3 regions of the Streptomyces camelliae genome follow, and region 2 is predicted to be linked to each of the others. Evidence: riboswitches for the same ligand, from Rfam matches in the RefSeq annotation. Region 2 holds a riboswitch; each other region holds the start of a gene.

Region 1 (5,321 bases), 200 kb from region 2:
CCAGGCGGGCGTGAACTGGATGTCGGTGCACACGGGCATCGACTTCCCCGTCTCCTACGGCACCACGGTGATGGCGGCCACCGACGGCACCGTCACCACCAAGTGGAACAGCGCCTACGGCAACATGATGATAGTGACGGCGAAGGACGGCACGCAGACCTGGTACTGCCATCTGTCCAGCTACCGCGTGGCCTCCGGTACGACCGTGAAGGCCGGCGAGCCGATCGCCTACTCCGGCAACTCCGGCAACTCCACCGGCCCGCACCTGCACTTCGAGGTGCACCCGGCGGGCGGGCCCGCCGTGGACCCGCTGCCCTGGCTGCGGAGCCACGGACTCGACCCCACGTAGGAACCGGACCCCGCAGAGAAACCGGGGGCCGGCGCCCCCGGGCTCCCCGTACTCCCTACAGCTTCTCCACCGGCGCGTACCGCAGCAGCAGCCGCTTCGGCTTGCCGTCGCCGAAGTCGATCGTCGCCTGGGCCTTGTCGTCCGCGCCCGCCACCGCGACGACCGTGCCGAGCCCGAACTGGTCGTGGGTGACCCGGTCGCCGACCGCGAGGGACACCGCCGGCTTGTCCGTCGTACGCCGCGTGGCGAACCCGGACGCGCCCGCAGCCGACGAACGCGAGCGGGACGAGGACAGTGAGGCCGCGATCCCGGAGGCCGGGCCGGAGGACACCGGTGCCGCCGCGCCCGTCCGCTTCCACTCCACGTGGGCGGCCGGGATCTCCTCCAGGAACCGGGAGGGCGGGTTGTACGACGGCTGGCCCCAGGCGCTGCGCAGCGCCGAGCGCGTGAGATACAGCCGCTCCCGCGCGCGTGTGATGCCGACGTACGCCAGGCGCCGCTCCTCCTCCAGCTCCTTGGTCTGGCCGAGGGAGCGCATGTGCGGGAAGACGCCGTCCTCCATGCCGGTCAGGAAGACGACGGGGAATTCCAGGCCCTTGGCGGTGTGCAGGGTCATCAGGGTGATGACGCCGGAGCCTTCCTCGTCCTCGTCGGGGATCTGGTCGGAGTCGGCGACCAGCGCGACCTGCTCCAGGAAGTCGGCCAGCGTACCGCCCGGGGCGGTAGCCCCTGATGTCGCTGCGCCTTCGCCGCGCTCCTGCTCGAACTCCAGGGCCACGGCCGCGAGTTCCTGGAGGTTCTCGATGCGGGTCTCGTCCTGCGGGTCGGTGGAGGACTGCAACTCGGCGAGGTAACCGGTGCGTTCGAGGACGGCTTCGAGGACCGTGGCCGGTCCGGCGCCGGATTCCACGATCGTGCGCAGGTCCTCCATCAGCGTGTTGAACCGCTTGACCGCGTTGGTGGAGCGCGCGGCCATGCCGTACGCCTCGTCCACGCGCTTGAGCGCCTGCGGGAAGCTGATCTTCTCGCGCTGGGAGAGGGCATCGATCATCGCCTCGGCGCGGTCGCCGATGCCCCGCTTGGGCACGTTGAGGATGCGGCGCAGCGGCACCGAGTCCTCGGGGTTGGCGAGAACGCGCAGGTAGGCGAGGACGTCCCGGACCTCCTTGCGCTCGTAGAAGCGGACCCCGCCGACGACCTTGTAGGGCAGGCCGACGCGGATGAAGACCTCTTCGAAGACACGGGACTGGGCGTTGGTGCGGTAGAAGACGGCGACGTCGCCCGCCTTGGCCTGACCCGCGTCGACCAGGCGGTCTATCTCGTCGGCGACGAACTGCGCCTCGTCGTGCTCGGTGTCGGCGACATAGCCGGTGATCTGCGCGCCCTGGCCCGCGTTGGTCCACAGGTTCTTCGGGCGGCGCGACTCGTTGCGCTCGATGACCGCGTTGGCGGCGCTCAGAATGGTCTGCGTGGAGCGGTAGTTCTGCTCCAGCAGGATCGTCGTCGCGTCCGGGTAGTCCTCCTCGAACTGGAGGATGTTGCGGATCGTCGCGCCCCGGAAGGCGTAGATCGACTGGTCCGCGTCACCGACCACGCACAGCTCGGCGGGCGGGAGGTCGTGCTCGCTCGGCGGAGCGTCCTCGTCGTGGGTGCCGGTGCCGACGAGTTCGCGGACGAGCGCGTACTGGGCGTGGTTGGTGTCCTGGTACTCGTCGACCAGGACGTGCCGGAAGCGGCGGCGGTAGTGCTCGGCGACGTCCGGAAAGGCGCGCAGCAGGTTGACCGTCGTCATGATCAGGTCGTCGAAGTCGAGGGCGTTGGCCTCGCGCAGCCGCGACTGGTAGAGCGCGTAGGCCTGCGCGAGGGTCTTCTCGAAGCCGTCGGCGGCCTGCGCGGCGAAGTCCTCCTCGTCGATCAGCTCGTTCTTGAGGTTGCTGATCTTGGCGCTGAAGGACTTGGGCGGGAAGCGCTTGGGGTCGAGGTCCAGGTCACGGCAGACCAGGGCCATCAGGCGCTTGCTGTCGGCGGCGTCGTAGATCGAGAACGACGACGTGAAGCCGAGCTTCTTGCTCTCGCGGCGCAGGATGCGCACGCACGCGCTGTGGAAGGTCATGACCCACATCGCGTTGGCGCGCGGGCCGACGAGCTGCTCGACGCGCTCCTTCATCTCGCCCGCGGCCTTGTTGGTGAAGGTGATCGCGAGGATCTGGCCCGGGTGCACATGCCGCTCGGCGAGCAGGTGGGCGATGCGGTGGGTGAGCACGCGGGTCTTGCCGGAGCCGGCACCGGCGACGATGAGCAGCGGGGAGCCGGCGTGCACGACCGCGGCGCGCTGGTTGTCGTTCAGCCCCTCCAGGAGCGCCGCCGCGTCCAGCGCGGGGCGCGGGGCGCCGTCGCGGTAGTAGGCGTCCCGGTCCGGCGGCGCGTCGAACTTCCCGCCGAACAGATCGTCCGGAAGCGGTTCCGGAGCATGATCGTCCTCGGGCGGCGGCGGGGGTTCCTCCTCGTGCCCGCGCGGGGGCTGGAGGTCCGCCAGGAAGCTGTCGTCAAAGAGGCTGCTCATCGCTCTCCGAGTCTAGGGCGCCCCACCGACAACCGGTCGCCGTCCCGGGAAGAAGGTCGCGCGAGCAGAGCGGCGAACCCCCTCACGCAGCGGAATCACTCGATGACGTGGACGTGATCCCGGCGCCGGATCACGAAAATGTATCGGACATATCACGCACCAACCTTCACACCAGTCACACGAGTTGGCTAGGTTGCCGTCGGGTCGCGTGCGCGGCCCCCGCCGAGTCCGGCGCCTCCCGTAAGGGGGGCCGGAGCCGGGGACCCACCGAATCTCCGGGGTGAATCGGCCGACTCCCGTCCGGGACGACGCCGTAGGGCAACCCTTCCGAACCTCCGCCCGAACCCGACAGCTAACCCGGTAGGCGGCCCACTGGAAGGAGTCGCCTCCCTTGGCGTCGCACCGCAAGTCGCGTCCCGGCGGGACCACCGGAGTGGGTCTGCGCACCCCGGCCCTCGCCACCGCCGCCCTCACCTCCATAGCCATGCTGTCCCAGACGGCCGAGGCCGCCCCCGGTACGGACCACACCCGGCCGAGCCTGGAGGAGGTGGAGAAGAAGGTCGACGACCTCTACCGGCAGGCGGAGTCGGCGACCGAGAAGTACGACGCGGCCACGGAGCGCACCGGCAAGCAGCGCGGGCGGGTCGACGCGCTCCGGGACGAGGTCGCCCGCCGCACCGCCCGCCTCAACAAGGCCCGCGACGAGCTGGGCTCCTTCGCCGCGGCCCAGTACCGCACCGGCGCCGCCGCCCCCGACACGGCCACCTTCCTGCTCGCGGACAACCCGCAGGACTACTTCGACCAGACCCAGCTGATGAGCCGGCTGACCACGCGCGAGAAGAGCGCGGTCGACGCCTACATCGACGAGCAGGCCTCCACCATGAAGAAGCGGCGGGAGGCCGCGCAGAGCCTGCAGACGCTGACCGAGTCGCAGCACGAGCTGCAGACCGCCAAGTCCACCGTCCAGCAGAAGCTCGCCTCCGCGCGCGAGCTGCTGTCGCAGCTGACGGCCCAGGAGAAGGCGCGGCTGGCCGCCATCGAGCGGGAGAAGCAGCAGGAGGCGGCGCGCAAGGCGGCCGAGCTGGCGAAGCAGCAGGCCGAAGCCCAGCAGAAGACCACCTCGTCCGGCTCATCCAGCCCGACCGGCTCCGCCTCTTCCGGATCCTCCGGGTCCGCCGGCTCGTACGACACGAAGGCCGCCAAGGCCATCGCCTTCGCCCGCGCCCAGATCGGCAAGCCGTACGTGTGGGGCGCCACCGGGCCGGACTCCTACGACTGCTCGGGCCTCACCCAGGCCGCCTGGAAGGCCGCCGGCGTCACGCTCCCGCGCACCACGTACGACCAGGTCAACGCCGGGACCACGGTGTCCCTGGCCGACGCGCGCCCGGGGGACCTGATCTTCTTCTACGACGACATCAGCCACGTCGGTCTCTACATCGGCAACGGCATGATGATCCACGCCCCGAAGCCGGGCGCGTACGTCCGTGAGGAGTCGGTGTACTACGGCGGGGAATCGATCATCCACAGCGTGGTCCGCCCGGGCTGACGCCTACCGGGTCAGGTCCACAGAACGGCGATGAAGATGTTCGTCATGGTCAGCAGGCCGACGACCCCGAAGGCGCCCTTGTCGACCTTCTCCTCGTCGCGCTTCACATAGACCAGCCCGAGAATCACGATCAGCAGGGCCAGCTTCACACCGATCTTGATGGTGTTCACGTGGTGGTCGTCGGCCTGGTTGAGGCCGACGAGGGCCACCCCGGTGACGAGCATGGTCAGCGCACCGTGCAGCATCCCGGGGACGAAGCGAGCCGTGCCCTGCCCCATCGCCTTCATCTGGGTGAGGAAACCGCCGAGCAGCGCGGCGATGCCAATGATGTGCAGGCCGACGAAGAGATGGATGAGTACGTCCATGGGGCCGGAGCCTAATTCGTCGGTAACAGCCCCAAGGACGGCAGGGTGCCGTTCCCGGGGTGTTCGAGTGGTGAGGGCCGTCACGCCTTGTCGGAGCTGGCCTCGCGAGGCCTCTGGTCAGACCGCGCGGCCGGCCTGACCAGGGGTGTACCGGCCCCCTGTCATCGGGCCCGGCCGCGGCCGACATGGATCATGCATTTATGCGGTCCATAACACCTCCGGCACCCCTTCCGTCCCGCTTCCCGCGTATCGGTCATCACACTGTGTGAAGGAGGCGAGCCTGGACGGTCGGATCAGTCACATAAGGTCACGTTCCGATCCGTAAAGGCCAGTTCCGTACAGTCCGTTACCCACTCGTCACACTCCGGCCTAGCGTCCTCTCCACCGCCGAGAAGGGTCCGGCGGCGGCCCGCTCCCCCTGTGCGGGCCGCCGCCGGGCATACCGCCCGCTCGGTCGTCGAGCAGGAAGGACGTGACGGTCCAGGTGGCAGCGCATCG
Region 2 (5,321 bases):
TCGTGTGGCCGACGACCGGCGCGGAGGACCCCGGCCACCTGGTCGAGGGCCTGCTGCGCGTCGGGCGCCGGATAGGCCGCCCGACCGTCCTGATACCGACCGACGAAGAGGCGGCCGTCCTGATCGCCGAGCACCAGGACGAGCTGGCCGGATCTTTTCTCTTCCCGAGGGTCGACCCCGCGCTGCCGCGCCGGCTGGCGAGCAAACAGGGGCTGCACGAACTGTGCGTCGAGCATGGCGTCGCGAGCCCGGCGGCCGTGTTCCCGGAGTCGTACGACGACGTCGTCGCCTTCGCCGGCACGGCCCGCTTCCCGGTGGTGGCCAAGAACCGCGAGGCGTTCGTACGGCGCCGGCGGCCCGCGGTGAACGGCACCACGCGCATCGCCACCCGCGAGGGTCTGCTCAGCCTGGCCCGTGACTGGGGCGAGGAACCGGGCGTGATCCTCCAGGAGTACCTGCCCCGGGAGGAGGCCGAGGACTGGATCGTGCACGCCTGCTTCGGCCCGGACTCCACCCCGCGCGCGCTTTTCACCGGTGTGAAGGTCCGCTCGTGGCCGCCGCACGCCGGCATGACGGCGAACGCGTATGTCGTCGACAACCCGGAACTCGCGGACCTCGCCGCACGTTTCATCAAACAGATCGGCTTCAGCGGCATCATCGACCTCGACCTGCGCTTCGACCGGCGCGACGGACAGTACAAGCTCCTGGACTTCAACCCGCGCATGGGCGCTCAGTTCCGGCTCTTCGAGAACGAGTCGGGGGTGGACGTCGTACGCGCCCTGCATCTCGATCTCACCGGCCGCGCCGTACCGGAGGGGGAACAGCGCGCCGGCCACCGTTACATCGTGGAGAACATCGACCTGCCCGCCCTCCTCGCCTACCGCCGCAGCGGCTATACGACGCCGCACGCGCCGGCGAGGGCAAGCGGGACGGAGCTGGCCTGGTTCGCGGGGGACGACCCGCTGCCGTTCCTCACGATGCTCGCCCGCTTCGTGCGCCCGGGCGCGAAGCACCTCCATCAGCTGTGGCGCACCAACCGCCGCGGCAGCGGCACCTCCACGAAGTAAGCGTCCACGACGCAGGTATCCGCGAAGCAGGGACCCGCGAAGCAGGCGTCCACGACGCAGGCATCCACGAAGTAGGTATCCACGAAGTAGGCAAGGCCACCACGCGTGGCGCACCGTGTCCTGGGGAGGGACTTCGTGACTCGACCGGTTGCAGTCATCGGCGCCGGGCCGTACGGCCTGTCCACCGCCGCCCATCTCCGCGCGCGCGGCATCCCCGTCCGCGTCTTCGGCGACCCCATGGTCAGCTGGCGCGCGCACATGCCCGAGGGCATGCTCCTGAAATCGACCCCCGCCGCCTCCAGCCTCGACTGCCCGCAGCCCGGCCACACCCTCGCCGACTACTGCGCGGCGGCCGGGATCCGCCGCCTGGTCAGCGACGAGGACATCATCCCGGTGGAGACGTTCATCGCCTACGGCGAGTGGTTCCAGTATCAGCTGCTGCCCGGACTGGAGCGGGTACGGGTCGTCTCCGTCGACCGTGACGCGCGCGGCGGCTTCGAACTCAAGCTGGACTCCGGAGAGCTGTTCACGGCGCGCGCGGTCGTCGTCGCCACCGGCCTGTCCGGCCTCGCCCACCTGCCGCCGGAGCTGGCGGGCGCGGCGCCCGACGGACCCGCCGCGACCGGCCCGGTCTCGCACAGCTCCCAGCACCACGACCTCGGCCGGTTCGCCGGCAAGGAGCTGATCGTCGTCGGCGCCGGTCAGTCCGCGCTGGAGACGGCGGCGCTCGCCGCCGAGGCGGGGGCACGCGTGCGCGTGGTCGCGCGCGGCCGCGACCGGGTCGCCTTCGGCGCCCCGCCGTGGGAGCAGCCGCGGCTGCGCCCCGAGTCCCCCTTCGGCCGCGCCTGGTCGCTGTGGGCGCTCAGCTACTACCCGCACCCCTACCGCTACCTGCCCGAGCCCACCCGCCACTTCCTGGTCCGCCGGGTCCTCGGACCGCTCGGCGCCTGGTGGCTGCGTGAGCGCTTCGAGGGCGCCGTACCGGTGCAGGAGGTCGAGCGGATCGTGCGTGCCGAGGCGCCGGACGGCAGCCCGGTCCTCACCGTCCGCACCCATGGCGGCCGTACCGAGCGGCTCACCGCCGACCACGTCATCGCGGCCACCGGGTACCGCGTCGCCGTCGCGGCGATGGACTTCCTCGGCCACGGACTGCGCACCCGGCTCGCGGTGAGCCGCGGCACGCCGAAACTGGGCCCCGGTTGCGTCTCCTCCGTGCCCGGCCTGTACTTCACGGGCCTGCCGGCAGCGTCGTCGTACGGCCCGGTGATGCGGTTCGTCTGCGGCACGGAGTTCGCCTCCCCGCGCCTGGCGCGACACCTCGCCGCGGCCCACGGCTGACTCCCGCGCCGGCCACCGCACCGCGAACAGGAGGACGACACACACCACTTGGGGGTGATGAGCACGTAAGTACGCAGCACGACAAGATGAGTCGGACCGGCGTCGCATCCGTATTCTCTGATCATGGCAGCCTCCCCCGCATATGCACTCATCGCGACTGACCTGGACGGAACGCTGCTGCGCGGCGACGACACGGTCTCCGGCCGGTCGCTCGCCGCGCTCGCGCGGGTGGTGCGCGCCGGTGCGCGCCACCTGGTGGTGACGGGCCGGCCGGCCCCGCGGGTACGGCCGCTGCTCGCGCACCTCGGCTGTACGGGGCTCGCGGTGTGCGGGCAGGGCGCGCAGGTCTACGACGCCGCGGCGGGCCGGCTGCTGTGGTCGGTGCGGCTGGACCGGGAACTGGCGGAGGAGGCGCTCGGCAAGATCGAGGCGGAGGTGGGGGAGGTCTTCGCCGCTGTCGATCAGGACGGTGTCGACGGGCTCACACTGATCGAGCCCGGGTACCGCATGCCGCACCCGACCCTGCCCGCGGTGGGGGTCGGCCGACGTGACGACCTGTGGCGCAGGCCCATCAGCAAGGTGCTGCTGCGCCATGCGGCCCTGTCCGACGACGAGTTGGCGGCCGTGGCGCGCGCGGTGGTGGGTTCGCTGGCGACGGTCACCATGTCGGGGCCGGGGACCGTGGAGCTCCAGCCGTGCGGGGTGACCAAGGCGACCGGGCTGGCGCTGGCCGCCGACCGGCTGGGGATCGCGCCGGAACGGGCGCTGGCGTTCGGGGACATGCCCAATGACATCCCGATGTTCGAGTGGGCCGGGCACGGGGTGGCGATGGCCGATGCGCACCCGGAACTCAAGGCGGTGGCCGACGAGATCACCTCGTCGAACGAGGACGACGGCATCGCCGTCGTCCTCGAACGACTCTTCCCGGTCGGCTGACGGCCGCGCGACTCCGACGGTCGGACGACCGCCCGGCGGCTGTCAGGGCGACTGCCGGGCTGTCGTCAGGGCGACTGCCGGGCTGTCGTCGGGGCGACCGCCGTGCCGCTGTCGGAGCGACCGCCGTGCGGCCGTCAGTACGCGCTGTGGACGTTGTCGATCGAGCCGTAGCGCGCGGCGGCGTAGTTGCAGGCCGCGGTGATGTTGGCGACCGGGTCGTAGATGTTGAACGAGGTGCCGGCCACGTGGTACGCGTTGAAGGTCGGGTCGATGACCTGGAGCAGGCCCTTGGACGGGATGCCCCGGGCCGCGTTGGAGTCCCAGTTGTTGATGGCCCACGGGTTGCCCGAGGACTCCCGGATGATGTTGCGGTAGATGCCGTGGTAGGAGCCCGGGATGCCCTTCTGGGCCATGATCGCGAGCGACTTGTGGATCCAGCCGTTGAGGTTGTTCGGGTACCCGGCAAGGGTGGTGGAGGACACCTTGGTGGCCTTCTTCGCCGGGGCGGCGGAGGCGCTGGTGGCGCCGATGAGCGGCAGGGCGAGGACGGCGGCACCGGTGCCGACGACGGCGAGGGTGCGGGCGAGGCGGTTGGCCCGGGGACGGCGGTGACGAGCGGCAGCACGCATGGGGATGTTCCTCTCCGTCGCCTGCGAGGTGAGCTGTCGGGTTCGGGCGGGGAGGTGCCCGGCCGCACCTTCGCGAGAAGGCACGGCTTCACCCCTAGCCGTTCCGGTGCGACGCGTGTCGTCCGGTCCGGCGGCTTACCTGGGTCCCCCGCTCCTGCCGTACGAAATGGGTTCGTGGATGGTCATGCGGGCGGCGGCAGGATTCGGCGTCCGCCCGACGGCCCGGAACGTATGCGAGAGCACATGTCGGGAACAAGTACTGGATTCACACAACGCACCATTTGACCTTGATGTGTGCCCTATGGGGTACTTGATCCTTTGCGGTTGCCAACCCTCAACTTGCCGACCGGGCAAGGGGAGGGAGGGTGCTCGGTGGCCGGGATGCCGGATGGGGGAGCGTGACCCAACTCACGAAATAGCAAACCCTGTCAAATCGGACATGGCGGATTCCGGGGTTGGGGTGAGAGCTGGGTGTGAGGTGGCCGGTGGACAGCCTGGGGGTGACCCGGGGGTGACCTGGGGGTGCCTCCCGGAACCTGTGACGCGATGCCCGTCGTTGTCGTGTATGTCCGCGGGTGTGCGCGGGGTGGGATGGAGGCGTTACTCCGCTCGCCCCCCGGTTCGCGACAAAGCGCAAGGCTTCCTGTTAAGTCGATAGATGTCCGTTCTTATCATCCGATCACACGCATACCGGCCATGATCCAATACCACCCGGGCTGGACCGGTGGGCGCTATCGGTGATCGAAACAGGACCGGATACGCTGACTTGAGTGATGGCAGCGACCTATCGACAAACCGTGTAATCGCCAGCAGACACCAGCAGACAGGAGACCCCTCGTGACCGTCGTCGGGCCGTTCGGGCTGAGCGTGCGGGACCAGGCTCTCGAAGCCGATGTCCAGGCCGGATTGGCGGCTGTCGAGGAAGGCTTGCTCGAAGCCACCAAGAGTGAGGTTCCGTTCATCACGGAGGCCGCGCAGCACCTGGTACGGGCCGGCGGGAAGCGGTTCCGGCCGCTGCTCGTGATGCTCGCGGCCCAGTTCGGCGACCGTTACGCGCCGGGCATCGTGCCGTCGGCCGTCGTCGTGGAGCTGACGCATCTGGCCACGCTGTACCACGACGACGTCATGGACGAGGCGGCCGTGCGGCGCGGTGTGGACAGCGCCAACACCCGCTGGGGCAACTCCGTCGCGGTCCTCACCGGCGACTTCCTGTTCGCCCGCGCCTCCCAGATCCTCGCCGACCTCGGGCCCGAGGCGGTCCGGGTGCAGGCCCTCGCGTTCGAGCGGCTGGTCACGGGCCAGATCCTGGAGACCGCCGGCCCCTCCGACGGCCGTGACCCGGTCGAGCACT
Region 3 (5,321 bases), 1.6 Mb from region 2:
GGACGGAACCGGAGCGTCGGGCGTGGCGTGAGGACGCGTGAGGAAGAGATGACGAACCTTCAACTCTGTGATCTTCACGTGATCTGCGCGGCATTAACTTGTGACTAGTGATCGTCTGCCGATACGTTCACCCATCAGCGTGGCGACAGGCATCACCCGCCGCGCCGGCCCTGCTGTCGCACGAAAGGTTTCCGCATGCTCACCGGGAACGGTCGTCACCGTCGCCCCCGTCAGGCTCCGGCCCTCCTCGTCGCAGCCGGAGTGACCGGCTCCGCCATCGCCATCCCGCTGCTCGGCGCCGCGAGCGCCAGCGCCGCCGACGGCACCACGTGGGACAAGGTCGCCGAGTGCGAGAGTGGAGGTTCCTGGAGCGCGGACACCGGCAACGGGTACTACGGCGGCCTGCAGATATCGCAGGACGACTGGGACAAGTACGGCGGCACGCAGTACGCCACGAGCGCCGACCAGGCCAGCCGCTCCCAGCAGATCGCCGTCGCCGAGAAGATCCTCGCCGACCAGGGCACCAAGCCGTGGACCATGTGCGCGCTGACCGCCGGGCTGACCTCCAACTCGGGTTCGGTCGACGTCGACACGGGCGTCGGGGGCTCCGGCAGCAGCGCGGGGTCGGGCGGCGGCTCCGGATCGGCCGACAGCTCCGACTCGTCCGGTCTGTCGGATTCATCCTCTTCTGGTGCCGGTTCCGGCTCCGGCTCGGGGTCCCAGTCCGGTTCGAAGTCCGGCTCCGGTACGGACTCTTCGCCGGGTTCCAGCACCTCGACGGCCCCGGTGCAGGGCGGCGGGGCCGGCAAGGCGCAGGGTGCGGGCGGTGGCTCCACCGAGAGTGGCAGCCCCAAGTCGGACAAGACCGACAAGGCGGGTACATCCGGTTCCTCGGGTTCGACCGGTTCCGCCGGTTCCAGCGGCTCCCCTGCTGGCGGGAACTCGCCGGGGAGTGACAGCTCGCCCGCGACCACCCCCGGGACCGACGAGTCGGACAATTCCCAGCAGAGTGTCGGTTCTTGGAGTCTCGTCGACACCGGAGCCCTCAGCAGTGGCGGACGTCACCGTGGCGACAGTGCGGACGAAAGCCTCACAAACGGTCAGAATGGCCAGCCCTCCGGCCGTCACGCGAACCCCCAGCCGGACACCTACACCGTCCACGAGGGTGACACCCTCGCCTCCATCGCCGACTCCCTTGGCGTCCACGGCGGATGGCATGCGCTCTACGACGACAACAAGAGCGTCGTCGGCGCCGACCCGAACCACATCACCGCCGGTCAGACCCTGGAAGTGCGTCACGAAACGGACGCGTAGCAGGGGGATTTGACGCCCTGATTGATAGCTAAATGTCCGGTTTGGCGAAAGTGTGGGATGAGTCTCAGAAGCCCTGATCGTCTTTGAAATTCCGTCGATCCCGTGTCTACGGTCAGGACCGCTCGTCACCACGAGCCCCGGCAGCCGCAACGCCGAATCCTGCCAGCGGTCGTCCGGGAACAGTCGTCGCGTCATGCGCCGTAGGCAGGAGCGGGGGACCCAAGGTAGGCGCCGGAACCGGCAGTTGAGGCTGCCGGCACCGGCTTGGGGTGAAGCCGCAGGCCCGCGACAGCGGGCGTGCGACCGGGCAACTCAACCGGCCCGAACCCGACAGCTCACCTCGCAGGCGTCGGTGAGGGGATCGATCCATGCTGTTTTCCGGCAAGGGCAAGCACCGTCGCCCGTCCAAGGCCGTCCGTGTCGTCGCGCTCGCCGGTGTCACCGGTGCCGCTGTCGCCGCCCCGCTGATGGCGGCCGGCAACGCCTCCGCCGCCACCGCCTCCGAGTGGGACGCGGTCGCCCAGTGCGAGTCGGGCGGCAACTGGTCCATCAACACCGGCAACGGCTTCTACGGCGGCCTGCAGTTCACCAACTCCACCTGGGCCGCGTACGGCGGCACCGCCTACGCCGCGCGCGCCGACCTCGCCACCAAGGCGCAGCAGATAGCCGTCGCCGAGAAGGTCCTCGCGGGCCAGGGCAAGGGCGCCTGGCCGGTCTGCGGCACGGGCCTGTCCTCCGCCGCGTACAACGGCTCCGCCCCCACCACCTCGTCGAAGACGACCGCGCCGAGCACGAGCAGCGGCACCGCCACCCGCTCCACCGACCAGCAGGCCGCCACCCGCTCCACCACGCGCACCGCGCCCTCGGCGAGCAAGACCGTCACCACCCCGACCGGCAAGACGGTCAAGAAGGGCGACGGCGAGTACAAGGTCGTCAAGGGTGACACCCTCAGCGCCATCGCCGAGAAGCACCACGTCGCCGGCGGCTGGCAGAAGCTGTTCAAGCTGAACAAGGACATCGTCCAGGACGCGGACCTCATCTACCCGGGTCAGCAGCTGCACCTGAAGTGACATCCGGCTCCGGCCGGACGCACAGTGCTCTCACAACCCCTCCCCCCACACTGAAGCCCCCGTGAGGGCCACCCCCGTCCCCACGGGCTCCCCGCCCCGGCGCGTGTTCCCCCGTACGCGCCGGGGCGGGGTTTTCATGTCCGCTCCTGTTTCCCCTCCCGTTTCCCCGTTCTTCACCCCCACCCCCCTTTGTTCCGCTCATGAACAATGAGTACCGTCTGCATGTCCCTCCCCGTCCACGGGGCGGTCGGTCGGTGGCCGACAGCCCCGGGACGGTTAGGCTCTAGTCGCAAGGCACAGCCGTAAGGCAGACAGCCCCGCACTTCCAGCGTCACATCCAAGAAGGAGATGCTCGTGCCGTCCATCGACGTCGTCGTAGCCCGGGAAATCCTGGACTCCCGAGGCAACCCCACGGTCGAGGTCGAGGTCGGCCTCGACGACGGCAGCACGGGTCGTGCCGCCGTCCCGTCCGGCGCCTCGACCGGTGCCTTCGAGGCCATCGAGCTGCGCGACGGTGACCCGAACCGCTACCAGGGCAAGGGTGTCGAGAAGGCCGTCCTCGCCGTCATCGAGCAGATCGGCCCGGAGCTGGTCGGCTACGACGCCACCGAGCAGCGCCTGATCGACCAGGCCATGTTCGACCTGGACGCCACCGACAACAAGGGCTCCCTCGGCGCCAACGCCATCCTCGGCGTCTCCCTCGCCGTCGCCCACGCCGCCTCCGAGGCCAGCGACCTGCCGCTGTTCCGCTACCTGGGCGGCCCGAACGCGCACCTGCTGCCGGTGCCGATGATGAACATCCTGAACGGCGGCTCGCACGCCGACTCCAACGTGGACATCCAGGAGTTCATGATCGCCCCGATCGGCGCGGAGTCCTTCTCCGAGGCCCTGCGCTGGGGTGCCGAGGTCTACCACACGCTGAAGAAGGTCCTGAAGAGCAAGGGCCTGGCCACCGGCCTCGGCGACGAGGGCGGCTTCGCCCCGAACCTGGAGTCCAACCGCGCCGCGCTCGACCTCATCCTTGAGGCCATCAAGGAGGCCGGTTACATCCCCGGCCAGCAGATCGCCCTCGCGCTCGACGTCGCCGCCTCCGAGTTCTACAAGGACGGCAAGTACCTCTTCGAGGGCAAGGAGCGCTCCGCCGCCGAGATGACGGAGTACTACGAGGAGCTCGTCGAGGCCTACCCGCTCGTCTCCATCGAGGACCCGCTGTTCGAGGACGACTGGGCCGGCTGGAAGGTCATCACCGACAAGCTCGGCGACAAGGTCCAGCTCGTCGGCGACGACCTGTTCGTCACCAACCCCGAGCGCCTCGCCCGCGGCATCGAGGAGGGCACCGCCAACGCCCTGCTGGTCAAGGTCAACCAGATCGGTTCGCTGACCGAGACCCTGGACGCCGTCGAGCTGGCCCAGCGCAACGGCTTCAAGTGCATGATGTCGCACCGCTCCGGCGAGACCGAGGACGTCACCATCGCCGACCTCGCCGTCGCCACCAACTGCGGCCAGATCAAGACCGGCGCCCCGGCCCGCTCCGAGCGCGTCGCCAAGTACAACCAGCTGCTGCGCATCGAGGAGATCCTCGACGACGCCGCGGTGTACGCCGGCCGTAGCGCCTTCCCCCGCTTCAAGGGCTGAGCCAACCTGGCGTAAGGCTTAGCCAGTCGTACGTACGTCCCCGTACCCGGTCCCGTACCGTGTCCGGGGACGTACGCGCGTGTGTACGGGACCAACGGGATGGACGGGAGGCGGGGATCATGGCCGTGAAGGACCGGGACCGGTTCTCCACCGCGACCCGGCTGCGGCTGCTCGGCGAGCAGACGGCGGCCCGGGTCTACCGCTCCCAGACCAAGCGACAGGCCCGCCGCTCCCGGCTCACCGGCCGCGCGGCCCTTCTCGCGCTGGTGCTGTGCTCGATCATCGTCGCGCTCGCCTATCCGATGCGCCAGTACGTCTCCCAGCGCGCGCAGATCTCCGACCTCCAGCGGCAGCAGGAGCAGGCCCGTGAGCGCGTGGAGCAGCTGCGCGACCTCAAGGCACGCTGGCAGGACGACGCCTACGCCGAGCAGCAGATCCGGCGCCGGCTGCACTATGTGATGCCGGGGGAGACCGGGTACGTGATCGTCGAGCCGGGCGCCGCCCGGCAGTCCCGCGCCGATCTGAGGGCCGCCCAGCGTCCCTGGTACGCCAACGTCTGGGACGGAATCGACAAGTCCGACGCCTCGGACCAGTGAACCGACAGAAAGCCGATCTGAAAGCAGTCATGGAAACGCCTCCGCCGCCCACCCCGCGCACCGAGCCCACCGCCGCGGACGTAGCGGCCTTCAAGCAGCAGCTCGGCCGTCCGCCGCGGGGTCTGCGGGCCATCGCGCACCGCTGCCCCTGCGGTCAGCCGGACGTCGTGGAGACGGCGCCGCGGCTGCCCGACGGCACGCCCTTCCCGACGCTGTACTACCTGACGTGCCCGAAGGCGTCCTCCGCCATCGGCACGCTGGAGGCGAACGGCGTGATGAAGGAGATGACGGAGCGGCTGGGGACCGACCCGGAGCTGGCCGCCGCCTACCGGGCCGCGCACGAGGACTACATCCGGCGCCGGGACGAGATCGAGGAGCTGACGGGCTTCCCGAGCGCGGGCGGCATGCCGGACCGGGTCAAGTGCCTGCACGTCCTGGTGGCCCACTCGCTGGCCGCGGGGCCGGGCGTGAACCCGCTCGGCGACGAGGCCCTGGCGATGCTGCCGGAGTGGTGGCGCAAGGGCGCGTGCGTGACGCTCGGCGAAGGCACCGAGCCGCTCCCCACCGAGGAGGACGAGAAGTGACCCGCGTCGCCGCCATCGACTGCGGCACCAACTCCATCCGGCTGCTCGTCGCCGACGCCGACCCCACGACTGGTGAACTGGTCGATCTGGACCGCCGGATGACGATCGTGCGGCTCGGCCAG

What was found. A riboswitch is a leader RNA that binds a small molecule or an ion and turns the genes downstream of it on or off. The one in region 2 is predicted to bind cyclic di-AMP.
Region 1: it holds a riboswitch for cyclic di-AMP, as region 2 does, so the genes downstream of both, O1G22_RS16550 (C40 family peptidase) here and O1G22_RS17555 (transglycosylase SLT domain-containing protein) in region 2, are expected to answer to the same signal.
Region 3: it holds a riboswitch for cyclic di-AMP, as region 2 does, so the genes downstream of both, O1G22_RS24975 (transglycosylase family protein) here and O1G22_RS17555 (transglycosylase SLT domain-containing protein) in region 2, are expected to answer to the same signal.

What each region holds. Positions count from the first base shown of each region.
Region 1 is NZ_CP115300.1:3,668,777-3,674,097, forward strand. It holds gene O1G22_RS16540 (M23 family metallopeptidase) at 1-349, shown strand, start outside; gene pcrA (DNA helicase PcrA) at 405-2,912, opposite strand; cyclic di-AMP (ydaO/yuaA leader) riboswitch at 3,135-3,296, shown strand; gene O1G22_RS16550 (C40 family peptidase) at 3,304-4,458, shown strand; gene O1G22_RS16555 (hypothetical protein) at 4,470-4,823, opposite strand; gene O1G22_RS16560 (C40 family peptidase) at 5,308-5,321, shown strand, end outside.
Region 2 is NZ_CP115300.1:3,872,607-3,877,927, reverse strand. It holds gene O1G22_RS17570 (carboxylate--amine ligase) at 1-1,067, shown strand, start outside; gene O1G22_RS17565 (FAD-dependent oxidoreductase) at 1,203-2,405, shown strand; gene O1G22_RS17560 (HAD family hydrolase) at 2,529-3,341, shown strand; gene O1G22_RS17555 (transglycosylase SLT domain-containing protein) at 3,476-3,970, opposite strand; cyclic di-AMP (ydaO/yuaA leader) riboswitch at 3,974-4,153, opposite strand; gene O1G22_RS17550 (polyprenyl synthetase family protein) at 4,808-5,321, shown strand, end outside.
Region 3 is NZ_CP115300.1:5,448,467-5,453,787, forward strand. It holds gene O1G22_RS24970 (LysM peptidoglycan-binding domain-containing protein) at 196-1,314, shown strand; cyclic di-AMP (ydaO/yuaA leader) riboswitch at 1,501-1,678, shown strand; gene O1G22_RS24975 (transglycosylase family protein) at 1,683-2,384, shown strand; gene eno (phosphopyruvate hydratase) at 2,733-4,019, shown strand; gene O1G22_RS24985 (FtsB family cell division protein) at 4,139-4,615, shown strand; gene O1G22_RS24990 (DUF501 domain-containing protein) at 4,645-5,199, shown strand; gene O1G22_RS24995 (Ppx/GppA phosphatase family protein) at 5,196-5,321, shown strand, end outside.